Regions from separate parts of the Photobacterium sp. 270122K genome, predicted to be linked through region 2. Evidence: predicted binding sites of a transcription regulator. Region 2 holds the regulator's gene; the other holds the start of a gene.
What was found. Region 2 encodes CRP, which controls carbon source genes, mostly activating them, when cyclic AMP is high. Its sites were predicted from a motif close to TGTGANNNNNNTCACA; they were not measured.
Positions count from the first base shown of each region.

Region 1 (7,818 bases), on a different contig from region 2:
CGGTTCAGGTTTGGCAGGTTCAATGGACCACTGCGTAAACTGTTATCGGCTTCGCCGCGTGCACACGCTTGTGCAATATGGCCCAGGGTATTGGCACCTACATCACCGAAATCAACGGCGTCTGCAGTGGCACCAATGCCAAAAGAATCCAGAACCAGAATAATTGAACGTTTCATTTTGCACTCCATCAAACATCTTCAGGACGAACACGGCGGTAAACAACCGGTGTGGGTGCCGGCTTTTCATCCGCAATCGTGATTGCAGCACGCACGGCTTTGGCCGCTTCTTCCCACTGTGCGTCAGTACGCGCGTGGATCACGGCCAGTGGTTGCTCGGCATTGGCTTCATCACCCAAACGGATCATGTCGCTCAGGCCTACCGCGTAGTCAATGGTGTCTGCCGCCACACGACGACCGCCACCCATGCCCACAACGGCCATACCCAATGCGCGAGTATCCATCGCGTACACATAACCGCTTTGCTCGGCGTATACCGGCTTGGCGATCTCAGCGCGTTCGAGGTAGTTGTCGTAGTTCGCCATAAAGTCAGCCGGACCACCAAGGCCAGCGACCATTTTACCAAAGCACTCTGCCGCTTTACCGTTATCCAACACCGTTTGCAAATCCGTGCGCGCCTGATCAATATCTGCCGCTAAACCACTGTTTACAAGCATTTCCGCACACAATGCCATGGTCACTTCAAATAAGCGAGGATTGCGGTATTCACCGGTCAGGAATTGCACGGCTTCGCGCACTTCGAGCGCATTCCCCGCCGTTGATGCCAACACCTGATTCATGTCAGTCAGCAACGCGGTGGTTTTGGTGCCCGCACCGTTCGCCACAGCCACAATCGATTTAGCCAAATCTTCTGACGCTTCGTAGGTCGGCATGAACGCCCCTGAACCCACTTTCACGTCCATCACCAACGAGCCAAGGCCTGCGGCCAATTTCTTCGACAAAATAGACGCCGTGATCAACGAGATGTTATCCACGGTCGCGGTCACGTCACGGGTGGCGTACACACGCTTGTCCGCTGGCGCTAAGTCACCGGTCTGACCGATGATCGCCACACCCGCGTCTTTGGTCACTTGACCGAACACGTCATTGGTTGGGGTAATGTTGTAACCTGGAATGGATTCCAGCTTATCCAATGTACCGCCTGTGTGACCGAGGCCACGACCAGAAATCATCGGCACGTAACCGCCACATGCTGCCACCATTGGGCCAAGCATCAGCGATGTCACGTCACCCACACCACCGGTAGAGTGCTTATCGACGATTGGGCCATCAAAGTTCATGTGGCTCCAGTCAATCACCATACCGGAATCACGCATCGCACAGGTCAGCGCAACACGCTCATCCATGGTCATATCATTGAAGTAGATCGCCATCGCGAATGCAGCGATCTGGCCTTCTGACACGGTATCTTTGGCAATACCTTGAATGAAGAAATTGATTTCGTCAGCCGTTAGCTCAATGTTGTCACGTTTCTTGCGGATGATTTCTTGTGGTAAATACATGGTATTCCCCAATAATAGCGAATATAGGATCGTTACGGTTTACTGTCGGTGATTTTCAGGTGTACGCGAGCCGCCTGTAGACGCCGCACAAAGCGAACGTAGGCAAAAATCGTCATTAAAAACCAGAAAGTAAAACGTAAAATGGACAGTTAAAAATAAGGCGGCCAGTCGGCCACCTTATTGGAATGGATTAGTAGCCGCCTTCCGCTGCTGCTTCGCCTTCACCTAGCGTGTGAAGTAGGCTTGCTAGCAAGCTTGATGCACCAAAACGGTAGTGCATGTTGTCTGCCCACGTGTCGCCCAAAATGCGGTCAGCCATTGATAGATACTGCTGTGCATCTTCTGCCGTGCGTACGCCACCGGCTGGTTTGAAACCAACCGTTTCTGCTACGCCCATGTCTTTGATCACGTTTAGCATGATCTCAGCGTATTCTGGGGTCGCGTTCACTGGCACTTTACCAGTAGACGTTTTGATGAAGTTTGCGCCAGCGTTGATTGAAATTTCAGAGGCTTTTTTGATCAGCGCTTCTGTTTTCAATTCGCCCGTTTCGATGATCACTTTTAGCAATACATCGCCACACGCCGCTTTACACTGTTTAACCAGCTCAAAGCCCACTTCTTCGTTGCCCGCCATTAGCGCGCGGTATGGGAATACCACGTCCACTTCGTCTGCACCGTAAGCCACAGCGGCTTTGGTTTCAGCGACAGCGATCTCGATGTCGTCGTTACCGTGTGGGAAGTTAGTCACAGTTGCAATGCGCACGTTCGGTGTGCCTTGCTCACGCAGCTGCTTTTTCGCCACAGGAATAAAACGCGGATAAATACAAATCGCAGCCGTGTTACCTACCGCTGTTTTTGCATCTTTACAAAGCGCGATCACTTTTGCGTCAGTGTCGTCTTCGTTCAGCGTAGTAAGATCCATTAGTTGAAGCGCACGCAGTGCAGCCGCTTTTAATTCGCTCATGACTTTCTCCAGTCCAATTCTATTTAAACAAGCTAATAAACACCGTTCCTCTACGCCTAGCAGTGATATTCAATATCACTGCCAAACGGCCCGCGATGTGAACAGTGATACCCGATGCAGCGCACCGCTGCCACTCAGGTATAACGGACTTGATTCCCTGAAGTCTTCTCCCCCTATCGCGAGATCAGGGAGCGAATTGCTATCCGTTTCACCGCGCCGACAACCGCATGATGGGGTTGCTCGGCCGTGATGCTCACTTGCACTCACTGGTCATAACATAATGACAAAACAAGGCAAATACAGCGTAAATCTTATTTCGATGGTGCCGGTCAATCATACCAAGGCAACCTAGGCCTCACCATGAAAGTTACGTTTCCAGCTGTGGACAATGTGTTTCCAGAACGAAAAACTGACCACCGGAGTAAACAACGCGACCGTCACTAGGTAAAAAAGCGTTCGACGATCCACTGGTACGCAATCCCGCCGCCGTAGACCCCGAAAATGCCCATCACCCCTGATAACACAGGCGGTGCTGGGATAGGCAATTTGATCGCTGAAAACAGGACCCCCACGATAAAGCCCGCAACAACGGCTAACAGTACTTCACTCATGATTTTTCTCTCTGTCTGCTTTTGCACACAGAAAGTGTAGTCGCCTAAACCACGAATGTAATGCTAGCAAAGGGGGACAGCAGAAACCGGAGCGCAATCGATTTTATGACATGTATTGGCCACAAGATCGCAGATGTTTACCGTATGTGTTGATCGGAGAGAAGCAGGATACGAGATGTGCAAGCACAGAACCTAGAACCTAGAACCTAGAACCTAGAACCTAGAACCTAAAAATACAGGGACGAGGGACTAGGAACGAGAAATGCGGGAATCCGTGGCGAGTAGCGAGATAAAGCAAGAAAACCAAAAGCAGGAACGAGGAACTAGGGACGAGAAACGCGACACTCAACACTCGAAACTCGATTCTAGGTTATCGACACAAACAAAAACGCCGCGGTGATTGCTCACGGCGGCGTTCTTTATTCAGCGAGGCTCGAACTTACATTGCAGACAATGTAACGAACAGACCTGCGATTGTCGCTGACATCAGGTTAGACAATGTACCTGCTGCTACGGCCTTCATACCGAAGCGTGCGATGTCGTGACGACGGCTTGGTGCTAGACCACCCAGACCACCCAGTAGGATAGCGACTGAAGATAGGTTAGCGAAGCCACACAATGCGAACGAGATGATAGCTTGTGTCTTATCAGACATTGCCGCACCGGTGTTAGCAACCAGCATACCGCCTTCCGCTGCATCTTTCAGGTAAGGGGCAAAGTTCAAGTAAGCCACGAATTCGTTCACAACCAGTTTCTGACCGATGAATGAACCCGCTACTGTTGCTTCTGACCATGGCACACCGATAAGGAATGCAAGTGGTGAGAACACGTAACCCAGAATCAATTCTAGTGTTAGGTGAGGCATACCGAACCAACCGCCGATGCCGCCCAACATACCGTTAACCAGTGCAATCAAACCGATGAATGCAAGTAGCATCGCACCAACGTTCAACGCAAGTTGCATACCTGAAGAAGCACCCGCAGCGGCTGCATCAATCACGTTTGCTGGCTTGTCGTCGCCTGACGTTGCGTCTTCAGCCAACTGAGTGACAGGCGTTTCAGTTTCAGGCTTGATGATCTTAGCAAATAGAAGACCACCTGGCGCTGCCATGAATGATGCGGCAATCAAGTACTCTAGTGGTACACCCATTGACGCATAACCCGCCAATACACCACCCGCAACAGACGCTAGGCCACCACACATAACGGCAAACAGCTCAGACTGTGTCATCTTCGGTACGAACGGACGAATCACCAACGGTGCTTCTGTTTGACCGACGAAAATGTTCGCTGTTGCAGACATAGATTCTGCGTGAGACGTGCCCAGAACTTTACGTAAACCACCACCAAGAATGTTGATGACGACCTGCATGATGCCCAAGTAGTACAGCACGCTGATCAGTGCAGAGAAGAAAACAATAACAGGTAGTACACGTAGGGCAAAGACGAAACCGCCGCCGCCGAACAGTTCAAACATTTTGTCTGACGTTAAACCGCCGAACAAGAAGTTGATACCGTCGTTACCATAGTTGATAACGTTAGCAACACCTTGAGACATGCCGTATAGCACGTCACGACCGACTGGTACATAAAGAACAAATGCACCAATAATAAATTGGATGGCAAATGCACCACCAACAGTACGAAGATTAATAGCTTTACGGTTATCAGATAGAAGTACAGCAATCAGTAGCAGTACTACCATCCCAACCAGGCTCATAAACACGCTCATAGTTTATGGCATCCCTCAAGTTAAGTTTGGCGTCTCGACAATTCGGCTCATTAAGAGTCCGGCGCATTATACTCATGCAACGCCGGATAAAATAATGCCGACATCACAATTTGCAAGGAAATGAAGTGAAAGAAAAACACCAAACGTGAGGTTGATCACATAAAACAGGATACGATTGCGCAATCGTTTAGCGCAATCGTTTTTTATGTGAGCTCGGTTCACATCGGAATACCAAAAAGTTCAGCGGTGGTTAAGGTAACTACATGCTCAACATCTCGTTCGCTTTCCCCTCGGATCGCTGCAAGTTCATGCAACACATGCACCAATCGGTCTGGTCGGTTCGGTTGCCCTTGATAGCCAGCAATAGGCATATCCGGCGCGTCCGTTTCCAGTAACAACGCCGTCAATGGCAAGGCCGCTATCGTCTGACGTGTCTTATTGGCGCGCGGATAGGTTATCGTACCCCCCACCCCAATATTGATACCTAGATCAAGAAGCTGTTTCGCTTGTGGATAGCTCCCACTAAAAGCGTGATAGACCCCACCTGCAACCGGTGTCTGTTGCCGCAACAAACGCACCAATTCGGGAAACGCGTTGCGACAATGCAAGATCACAGGCAGGCGATACTGATTTGCCAATTGGAGCTGTGCGTCCAATAACGCCATCTGTTGATCTTTATTGGCATCAGCAATGGCAAAGTCTAGTCCACATTCCCCCACTGCAACGCATTTGCTGCGCAATTGTGCTCGCAAAAATGCGTCAGCCGCCAGTGCATCTGCCAGCGCGGTGACATCCGATGGCGTATGCTCGGCACTGAAAAAAGGGTGTAGACCTAAGGCAAAGTAGATCCCGTCATGCTGTGTGGCGAGGGCTTGTACCGCCGCCCAATTGCGCACACCAATGGCAGGGATCACCAACTTTTCAACCCCAACGCGCCGCGCGTCCGCTAAATACTGCGCCGGATCGTCACAAAACGGGGCAAAGTCGAAATGACAATGGCTATCGATCAGCATGCGTTGTCCGTCTCTGGTTTTGCTTTAGCTTTATTCGCCTCTGGCTCGGCCGATACTGCAGCTTGTTTGGCTTGTCGCGCACGCTGAGCCGGATGCCGCGGATCATCCTCGTCATAGCGCACCGGCGCACAACTGCGCCGATGCTCCGGGGCTAATCCCATGTCTCGACACCAACGGTCATACGCCGCCAGGGCGCGTCGTAATACAGCTATCATGGGTTCTCTTTTTTATTCCTCATTCTTTCTTCCGGTTGTGGCAACGGTCACGCAGTTCTCGCTGACACCTCTTGAGTCGACTTGGCGACCATAACAACCATACTTCGGCCACTGATCAGCATACGGTCATACGGATAAATCGGTGCTTTGCCGACCGGATAAATATCGTGCGGAGCCGCTTTGGCCGTGTTGATCAACATGTGCCATTCGCTGCCTTCACGGCTGGGTAAGGTAAAGTTCAGCGGATCCCAGTAGGCATTACACACCACGTACAGCTCATCTTGGGTGATCGGATGGTACACGGTCAACGCCAACGAGTGTGAATGTTCCGACCAATCCGGTTGATCCGGCTGCACCCCGTGCCAGCGAATGCTCACATCTTCCAGCACCTCATTGAGGGAAATGTGCATGTTCCAATCAAAAACCGGTTCCGCGGTGCGGATCTCACTGAGCAACGTCACAAACCGCAGCAAGTCACTATGCTTGTCCACCAGCGTCCAGTCCATCCAGCTGATCGGGTTATCCTGACAATAGGCGTTATTGTTCCCCTGCTGAGTACGGCGCACTTCGTCCCCCATGCTCATCATCGGGGTACCCAGAGACAAAAACAGGGTCGCCATCATGTTCTTACACTGACGGTGGCGCAGGGCTTCAATGTCATGGTTGTCGGTTGGCCCTTCCACCCCGTAGTTGCTGGAAATATTGTGGTTATCCCCATCACGGTTAGCTTCCCCATTGGCCAAGTTATGCTTCTGGCTATAGCTGACCAAATCGTTCAGGGTGAAACCATCATGGGCACAGATGAAGTTCACGGAACGATGCGGAGTGTGGTGGTGACGGCAATAAATATCGGGTGAGCCTAATAAACGAGAGGCGAACCGGCTGACACACCCGCTGTCGCCGCGCCAAAATGCACGCACATCATCACGGTATTTGCCGTTCCACTCGTTCCAGCGATCCCCAATGAAGGAGCCCACTTGGTACAGACCGGCGGCATCCCACGCTTCGGCAATGATTTTGGTGTTACACAAGATAGGATCCGAATCGATGGACCACAGCAACGGCGGCTCTTGCATCGGATGGCCTTGACTATCACGGGATAAGACGGAGGCTAAGTCAAACCGGAAGCCATCGACATGCATTTCCGTGACCCAAAAATGCAGCGCATCAATGATCATTCGGCGCAACACACTATGGTTCGCGTTGCAGGTATTGCCACACCCACTGTAGTTACTGTAGTGGCCATTTTCGTGATCAATCAGGTAATACGCGCCGTTCTGTAAGCCTTTAAAACAGAAGGTCGGGCCGTGTTCATCGCCTTCGGCGGTATGGTTAAACACCACATCCAGGATCACTTCAATGTCTGCTTTGTGCAGCTCTCGCACCAAGGTTTTGAACTCATCAATGGCGCTGAGTGGATCGTTTTCCACGCTGTAACCGGCATGCACGGCAAAGAAGTTGATCGGGCTATACCCCCAATAATTTTGCTTGCCGTCGGGGGCATCATCCACATCAAACTGCTGCACCGGCATCAGTTCAACCGCAGTGACGCCCAAGGCTTTCAGGTACGGGATTTTTTCAATCACACCGGCATAAGTGCCCCGCAAGGTAGGGTCAACACCCGATGATGGATCGCGGGTAAACCCGCCGACGTGCATTTCATAGATGATGGTATCGGTCAGGGAATGGCGTGGGGCCCGTACCCCTTGCCAGTCAAACCCGCGGTGATCTACCACGATGCTTTTCATGCAGGCATCGATATTA
Region 1 is NZ_JBPOEN010000011.1:139,526-147,343, reverse strand. It holds gene ACSF8W_RS18975 (phosphopentomutase) at 1-176, opposite strand, end outside; gene deoA (thymidine phosphorylase) at 188-1,519, opposite strand; gene deoC (deoxyribose-phosphate aldolase) at 1,710-2,483, opposite strand; gene ACSF8W_RS18960 (XapX domain-containing protein) at 2,924-3,094, opposite strand; gene ACSF8W_RS18955 (NupC/NupG family nucleoside CNT transporter) at 3,534-4,826, opposite strand; gene ACSF8W_RS18950 (TatD family hydrolase) at 5,045-5,839, opposite strand; gene ACSF8W_RS18945 (DUF5363 family protein) at 5,833-6,054, opposite strand; gene glgX (glycogen debranching protein GlgX) at 6,102-7,818, opposite strand, start outside.
Region 1: the regulator CRP is predicted to act here: its motif matches at 4,971-4,986, upstream of ACSF8W_RS18955 (NupC/NupG family nucleoside CNT transporter).

Region 2 (7,818 bases):
GATGTCACTATCTACGAAGCCGACAACAAAGCGCGCCTGAACGAACAACTCAAGCGTCAGGCCGAAGCCAAATCGGCGTTGGAAGATGTCGAGATGGAATGGATGGATCTGCAAGAGCAGCTGGAAGCGCTGGAAGCTGAATTCTTGGCCCCGAATGCGTAACGCTATTCTATAACAAGGTAATACCTCATGACCCCAACGTTGACGGCAGCGGATTTTTGGCAATTTTCATTGCACCACTACCGTCAAGCGGGGGTTGAAGCCGCCTGTTTACGCTTCCAAGACCAGTATCAGGGCAACGTTAACCTTGCCCTGTTGCTGCATTGGCTCGATACACAGTCACTTGCCCTTCCTCCCGAAGGACTAACAACACTGCTGACCACTCTCACGCGCAGCGATCGACCTCTGCAACAGTTTCGCGCCCAACGCCGTGCACAAAAAGCCCACCTCTCGACGGCCGCCTATCAAGCTCTGCTCGCGGAAGAATTGCAGCAGGAACGCCAGCAGCAAGCCGATATCGTGCAACAGTGCCACGCCTTATTGCCACTCAGCGTCTCAAACTCCGACATTCTGCACTCAAGCATTCCACACACCACCACTTCGCTTGTCCTTGCCCCTTGCAATCTTTTCGCCTATTGCCAGCATTGCCATGCCCCCACCGCCCTGTACCGACAATTACAAGGTCACACCACTGACTAGCCCGCGCCCTTTCACTGGACGATATCCCAATCCCGGCGTTATGCTTTCTGCACTTTTCTTCCTTTACGGTCTTATACGCCCGAAAAGGTGTGTTTATCAGGAGTCATCATGCAACCGTTCACCCCGGCGCACGGCTTACGCAATGCCCATCTGCAAACCTTGCTGCCGCGCTTTCTTCGCCGCCAGCCCCTGTTTGAACCGATCACCCAACGCATTGATACCCCCGATGGCGATTTCCTCGATTTAGCTTGGACCGCCCCGCCTGAACAATGCGCCCCTGACCAACCCGTGATGATCCTGTTCCACGGCCTAGAAGGCAGTTTTAACAGCCCCTATGCCAACGGCCTGCTGCATGCGACAAAGGCGCAAGGCTGGCTCGGGGTAATGATGCATTTTCGTGGGTGCAGCGGTGAAATCAATCGTCTTCCCCGCAGCTACCATTCGGGGGAAACAGGCGATGCGCGTTTCTTTTTACAATGGCTGCGTCAACACCTGCCAACGCAACCCTTTATGGCCGTAGGCGTGTCACTGGGAGGCAACATGCTGGTTAACTATCTGGCAGAAACCCAGCAAGACTCCGGACTATTGGCAGCACAAGTGATCTCACCGCCACTCGATTTGGCAGCTTGCTCAAGCCGCATCCAACAAGGCTTTTCTCAGGTATATCAACGTTACCTGCTGAGCTCGATGAAAGGCAATCTCGACCAGAAAATTCAGGCGCACCCGCTGGCCATGCCGCTCGATACCCACGCCGCGCAACGTATTCGTACCTTATGGCAGTTTGATGAGCACATCACGGCGCCTTTGCACGGATTTGCTAATGCCGAGGACTATTACCAGCGATGCAGCGGCTTAGCCAAACTCGAGCGCATTACCACCCCACTGCGGATCATTCATGCCAAAGACGACCCGTTCATGACCGAGGCCGTGATCCCGCAACAGTCGCTGCCGTCGCACATTGATTACCACCTGTCAGATCACGGCGGACACGTCGGGTTTGTCACCGGCCACTGGCGTCAGCCGGTCTTTTGGTTGGAGCACACGGTACCCGCGTGGTTCCTGCAGCAACTGCAAGCCCTCTACAAGTGACAATATTGCCAATATAATAGGGGATTCTGTTCAACCATGATGACCCCCCCATGATTATTCCTTGGCAAGACATTGACCCCGAGACCCTGACTAACCTGATTGAGCATTTTGTGCTGCGCGAAGGCACTGACTACGGTGAACAAGAGCTCAGCATGGCCAGCAAAGTACAGCATGTCCGTCAGCAACTCGAAAGTGGCGACGCGGTCATTTTCTTTTCGGAATTGCACGAAACGGTCGATATCAAACTGCGCCGCGACTTAGGGCGCGCCTGATCCCATCGCCGTCGCATCGCTATGCAAGATCGTGATACCTGCCTCAAGGATGCTGGTTCGGTTAGCCCACCAGCATTTTTGACAATCCAACTTGCTATTATCCTGCCAGACTGTTAATAACTCTTTCCGTTAATGTTAACGACAGGGTTTGTCATGTCAGCAAAACATCCGATCATAGCCGTCACGGGATCGTCGGGGGCCGGCACCTCCACCACCTCCGAAGCGTTTCGTAAAATGTTCAATATGATGAACATCAATGCCGCTTGGCTGGAGGGGGACAGCTTTCACCGCTTCACTCGCCCCGAGATGGATGTCGAGATCCGCAAAGCCAAAGAGCAAGGTCGCCATATCAGCTACTTTGGCCCGCAAGCCAATGACTTCCCGCTACTGGCTGATTTTTTCCGCCAATACGGTCTGGATGGCAGCGGCCAATACCGCCGTTATCTGCATACCTTTGATGAAGCCGTGCCTTATAACCTGATGCCCGGCACGTTTACCCCTTGGCAATCATTGCCGGAAAATACCGATGTGTTGTTTTACGAAGGGTTGCATGGCGGTGTGGTCGACGGTGACACCAATGCGGCGCAGCATGTCGACTTATTGATTGGCATGGTGCCGATCGTGAACTTGGAGTGGATCCAGAAGATCGTGCGCGATACCCGCGATCGGGGCCATTCGCGTGAAGCGGTGATGGAATCGATTGTCCGCTCGATGGATGATTACCTCAATTACATCACCCCCCAGTTTTCCCGCACCCACATTAACTTTCAGCGCGTGCCGACGGTAGATACCTCTAACCCTTTGAGCGCAAAAGCCATTCCAAGTTTGGATGAGAGTTTTGTCGTGATCCGTTTTCGTGGGATCAAGAAGGTCGATTTCCCCTATTTACTGTCAATGATCCAAGGCTCCTTCATGTCACGCCATAACACCTTAGTCGTGCCCGGCGGTAAAATGAGTTTTGCGATGGAGCTGATCATGCGCCCCTTGATCCAACAGTTGATTGATACGGGGAAGATTGGCTGACAAGGGCAAGGAAAAGCAGGGATGAGGAACAAGTTTGCGCGTTTATAGGGATAGGGACGAGTTTTCGAGTAGCGAGTGACGAGTAAAAGCGACTGTGGTTCTGTGGTTCTGTGGTTCTGTGGTTCTGTGGTTCTGTGGTTCTGTGGTCAAAATACCGCTTCTCATTCAAGATTCAAATACTTCAGTTCTCGCTCTTACCATAGGGCCTTAGGGCCCAAGGACCGCTCTCGACCGCCTTTGCTTTTTCGCACTTACTCGCCCCTCGTCCCTTCTTTCTGTCTTACCCTTCAATAATCTCGTACGAGTGGGTCATCTCGACGCCTTCACCCAGCATCAAACACACTGAGCAGTATTTCTCTAACGAATCCGCCACGGTTTTGGCCACCAGCGCTTCATCGAGGCCTTTGCCTGTCACCACAAAATGCAGATTGGCCGAAGTAAACAAACGTGGCGCTTGCTCACGACGCACTGCTTTGATTTGTGCTTCACACGCGGTGATCGGCTGACCGGCTGACGTCAATCCGTCCACGACATCCACCGAACTGCATCCCCCTGCTGCCATTAAAACCAGCTCCATCGGACTGGGTGCTTTTTCGCCACCCTTGCCGTCCATCACCACACTATGACCTGAATTTGACTGGCCTAAGAAGGTCATCCCTTCTACCCATTTAACGCGTGATTGCATTGCATTCTCCTTACTACTTTTGAGGGATTTGGGCACTATCTAACAACCGTGTGATCATGTGCACACTTATGGGTATAAAATGGCCGCGCCCGATAGATCAATATCAAGAAAAGCGTGCCGAAAAAAGATAAACTCTGAACTAATTATTCAGGTCAGCTTGCAGCCTTGCCGTTGACTGAATATCCTAAACGGCGAACTACATTATTGTTAGGCCCGGCCTCAAACGTATAGGGACGTCGTTGTTGGGCAACAAACGCAGAGGAAGTTAGTAATATGGTTCCAGGTAAACCTCAAACAGATCCAACTTTAGAGTGGTTTCTTTCCCATTGCCACATTCATAAGTACCCGTCAAAAAGCACGTTGATTCATGCGGGTGAAAAAGCTGAAACGCTCTATTACATCGTTAAAGGTTCTGTTGCTGTTCTCATCAAGGATGAAGAAGGCAAGGAAATGATCCTGTCTTACCTAAACCAAGGTGACTTCATTGGTGAGCTAGGTCTGTTTGAAGAAGGCCAAGAGCGTACCGCATGGGTACGTGCAAAGACCCCTTGTGAAGTGGCTGAGATTTCATTCAAGAAATTCCGTCAGCTGATCCAAGTCAATCCAGACATCTTGATGCGCCTATCTGCACAGATGGCAAGTCGCTTACAGGTGACAAGCCAGAAAGTGGGCGACCTTGCGTTCTTGGACGTAACCGGCCGCATCGCGCAGACATTGCTGAACTTGGCTAAACAGCCAGATGCAATGACGCACCCAGACGGCATGCAAATCAAGATCACCCGTCAGGAGATTGGTCAGATCGTTGGTTGTTCTCGTGAAACCGTTGGCCGTATCTTGAAGATGCTGGAAGAGCAAAACCTGATTTCTGCTCACGGTAAAACGATCGTGGTGTACGGTACGCGCTAAACGTACAAGTCACACCAATAAAAAAAGCCGCTCATTGCGGCTTTTTTTTCACTTTGCGTATCGCTATAGGGCATATTTGTTAGCAAGCTCACTCTTTTCCTTGTTTGCCACGTCCACACTTGATGCTACATTATGCATATAAACGCACTCTGATTTCTATGGATGGAAATACACGCGATGGACATTGAACGTTTCTCTCAGCATCACACCACACTCTCTGCGGGCACCACCTTCCCCCTGCCGACAACGGTAGAACTCACCGGCTTTAGTGATGGGCGATCCTTCTTGGAACAACACGAACTTCCCCGTTACGGCACCGTGCGTCCCGGGTTAGAGATCTCTCCCCTCGACAGTCGCCATCTGTAGAGAGTGACTATCTGTAGAGAGTGACTATCTGTAGAGAGAGACTATCGACCTTTGGTCATCACGGCTCTCTGGCCGTCACAGGCGCATCGGTGCTTTCGAAGATCTTATCGGCAGACGCTTCCACAAAGCCTGAAAACAAGGCTTCTCCCTCTGCGGTCGGATAGCGTTTGGCAAATTCATAAAAGCCACCGGGAATGGTATAGACCCCGTCAGTAAAGCCAACGTCGATCTGATCGGCCAAGGTGGCCGATTGCTCCAACATCACCGCAGGGGATCCTTTCACGTCCCCGCCTGATGCATTAATGGAAAACCCATTGTGTAGCAACAGATGGTTCACTTCCGCCACCTCGGTAAATTGCTCAAGGTGATTGATACTGACAGTAAAATGGTTCGCACCAAAGCCGTGCGCGGCCAACCAGCCCGCATATTCGCTTTCCGCATACAGTAACTCATAGGTGGCGTAATCCAGACCCCAAGCGCGACCACCAAACAGGAATGACGGATCCCGCATCACCGACTCCGGCACCTGATCAATCAAATCCCGCACGGTTTCTTGAAACAAGGCGCTGAACTGCCCCACCATCAATTCACTGATAAACACTTTAGGCGCAAGGGGGTTAGGGTGCTCAAAATGCTCAGCATAGAGCTTTTTCCCTTCAAAATGGTACCTCCCCATCGGCTTATACCCGATCGCAATGAAGGGGGCGGCGAGTCGGTCTAACCCGACTTTGGGTAAATTAAACGTCCGCAACGCGATGTGGTCATTGTGCAGAGGCTCTTCTTCCGTCAGCAAATCATGTATGTCTTGCGCTGACGGGCATAGACGCTGCACATAGTCTTGCCACAAGTTATCAAATAATTGCACTACCCGTTCCATCTCATCCCCTCCTCACAAGGTGATATCACACGCTGTCTATTTCGCTGTTACGTTAACGGCCTCGCTCGCTACTGAGGGTGGCTCCCCATGCCAGGGATCGGCTGGGCGGGCAACTCAGGTTGTGCCCCTTCCATCGACGCCATGGGATAGGCACAGTAATCGGCAGCATAATACGCACTCGGGCGTAAGTTACCCGATGCCCCCGGGCCACCAAAGGGTGCATCGCCACTGGCACCGGTCAACGGTCGGTTACGGTTTACGATCCCGGCGCGGATATGATCGAGAAAGTACGCCCATTCCGGATCGTCGGTCGAGATCAATCCGGCGGATAACCCAAAGCGGGTGGCATTGGCCAGCGTCACGGCGTCTGCCAAGGTGTCATAACGCACGACCTGCAACAAGGGGCCAAAATATTCTTCATCCGGCAAGGCCGCAATCGCCGTCACATCAATGATGGCGGGCGTCACGATCGCCCCTTGCCCACGAGTGGCGGTGAGCAGACTTTGCCCTCCTAACGCCACTAAGTCGGCCTCGGCTTGTACGATACGCTCGGCGGCGGCCACGGATATTTGTGGCCCCATAAATGGCGCCGGAGACGCAAAAGGCCCATCGACATGCAGCTGCTGCGTTAACGTCACTAAACGCACCACCAGCTGATCCCCTTCCTCTCCACGCGGCACATACAATCGGCGTGCACAGGTACAGCGTTGACCCGCACTTAAAAATGCCGACTGAATAATAGTGTAGACAGTGGCGTCCAAGTCGCCATAGTGCGACGACACAACCAAGGGATTATTCCCCCCCATTTCCAGTGCCAACATTTTCTCTGGCTGACCGGCAAACTGGCGATGCAGCAGATGGCCCGTGTGTGCACTGCCGGTAAATAACAGCCCATCAATGCCGGAGGCGTGCGCCAGCGCTTCTCCGGTTGCCCGTCCACCTTGCACGAGGTTGATCACCCCATCGGGCAAACCCGCTTGCTGCCACAGCGTCATCGTGATTTCGGCGACTTTCGGGGTCTGTTCAGACGGTTTAAACACCACGGTATTGCCCGCTAACAGCGCCGGTACAATGTGGCCGTTCGGTAGGTGCCCCGGGAAGTTATACGGGCCAAATACCGCCATCACCCCTAAGGGACGATGACGCAGCACCGCCTGTGTCGTGCCTATCGCTTTTTGTTTTTCACCGGTACGCTCGTGATAGGCGCGCAAGGAAATTGCAATCTTGCCGACCATGGCCGCCACTTCTGTGCGGCTTTCCCACAACGGTTTACCGGTTTCCTCGGCAATAGCGGTGGCAATGATCTCTTTGTTGGCCTCGACCAAGGCGGCAAAACGTTCTACCCAGGCCTGCCTGTCCGACAATGCCGTATGGCGCCATTCAAGCAAGGCATGGCGCGCACTGGCCACCGCCGCGTCCACTTGGGCAGGCGTTGCCGCGTGGCCTTGCCAGACCGATTGCTCTGTAAACGGGTTCAGCGATACCATGGCATCGCCTTCGCCAGCGAGCCAACGTCCTGCTATCCATTGCGTCATAACATGTCTCCTTTATTGAACAATCAAACGGATCGTGTCGCCTTGTTTCACCTGCAACGCGGCGGCCATATCAGCACGAATGACAGCCTGCGCGCCCTCTTCTGGCCCGGCGATCGACACCGCCCCCACGACAGCCCGAAATGCGGTAAACGAGGTATTGCTGATCACGCAATCTTTTCCGTGCTGAGGTTGACCTATCACGACCTGACACAATTGCGAATGACGGACCGATTCAATGTTGCGCAATTCACACTCGACTGTCGGGCCGGCATCAAAGATGTCGACATAGCCGCGACAACTAAAGCCTTCTTTTTCCAACAAACGCAACGCGGGGCGGGTGTTGTCATGGACTTCCCCGATCACCGC
Region 2 is NZ_JBPOEN010000009.1:204,641-212,458, reverse strand. It holds gene ACSF8W_RS17170 (ABC transporter ATP-binding protein) at 1-162, shown strand, start outside; gene ACSF8W_RS17165 (TIGR02444 family protein) at 190-699, shown strand; gene ACSF8W_RS17160 (hydrolase) at 808-1,788, shown strand; gene ACSF8W_RS17155 (YheU family protein) at 1,839-2,060, shown strand; gene ACSF8W_RS17150 (phosphoribulokinase) at 2,214-3,083, shown strand; gene ACSF8W_RS17145 (OsmC family protein) at 3,364-3,768, opposite strand; gene crp (cAMP-activated global transcriptional regulator CRP) at 4,042-4,674, shown strand; gene ACSF8W_RS17135 (hypothetical protein) at 4,852-5,040, shown strand; gene ACSF8W_RS17130 (DUF1338 domain-containing protein) at 5,099-5,917, opposite strand; gene astD (succinylglutamate-semialdehyde dehydrogenase) at 5,986-7,452, opposite strand; gene astA (arginine N-succinyltransferase) at 7,465-7,818, opposite strand, start outside.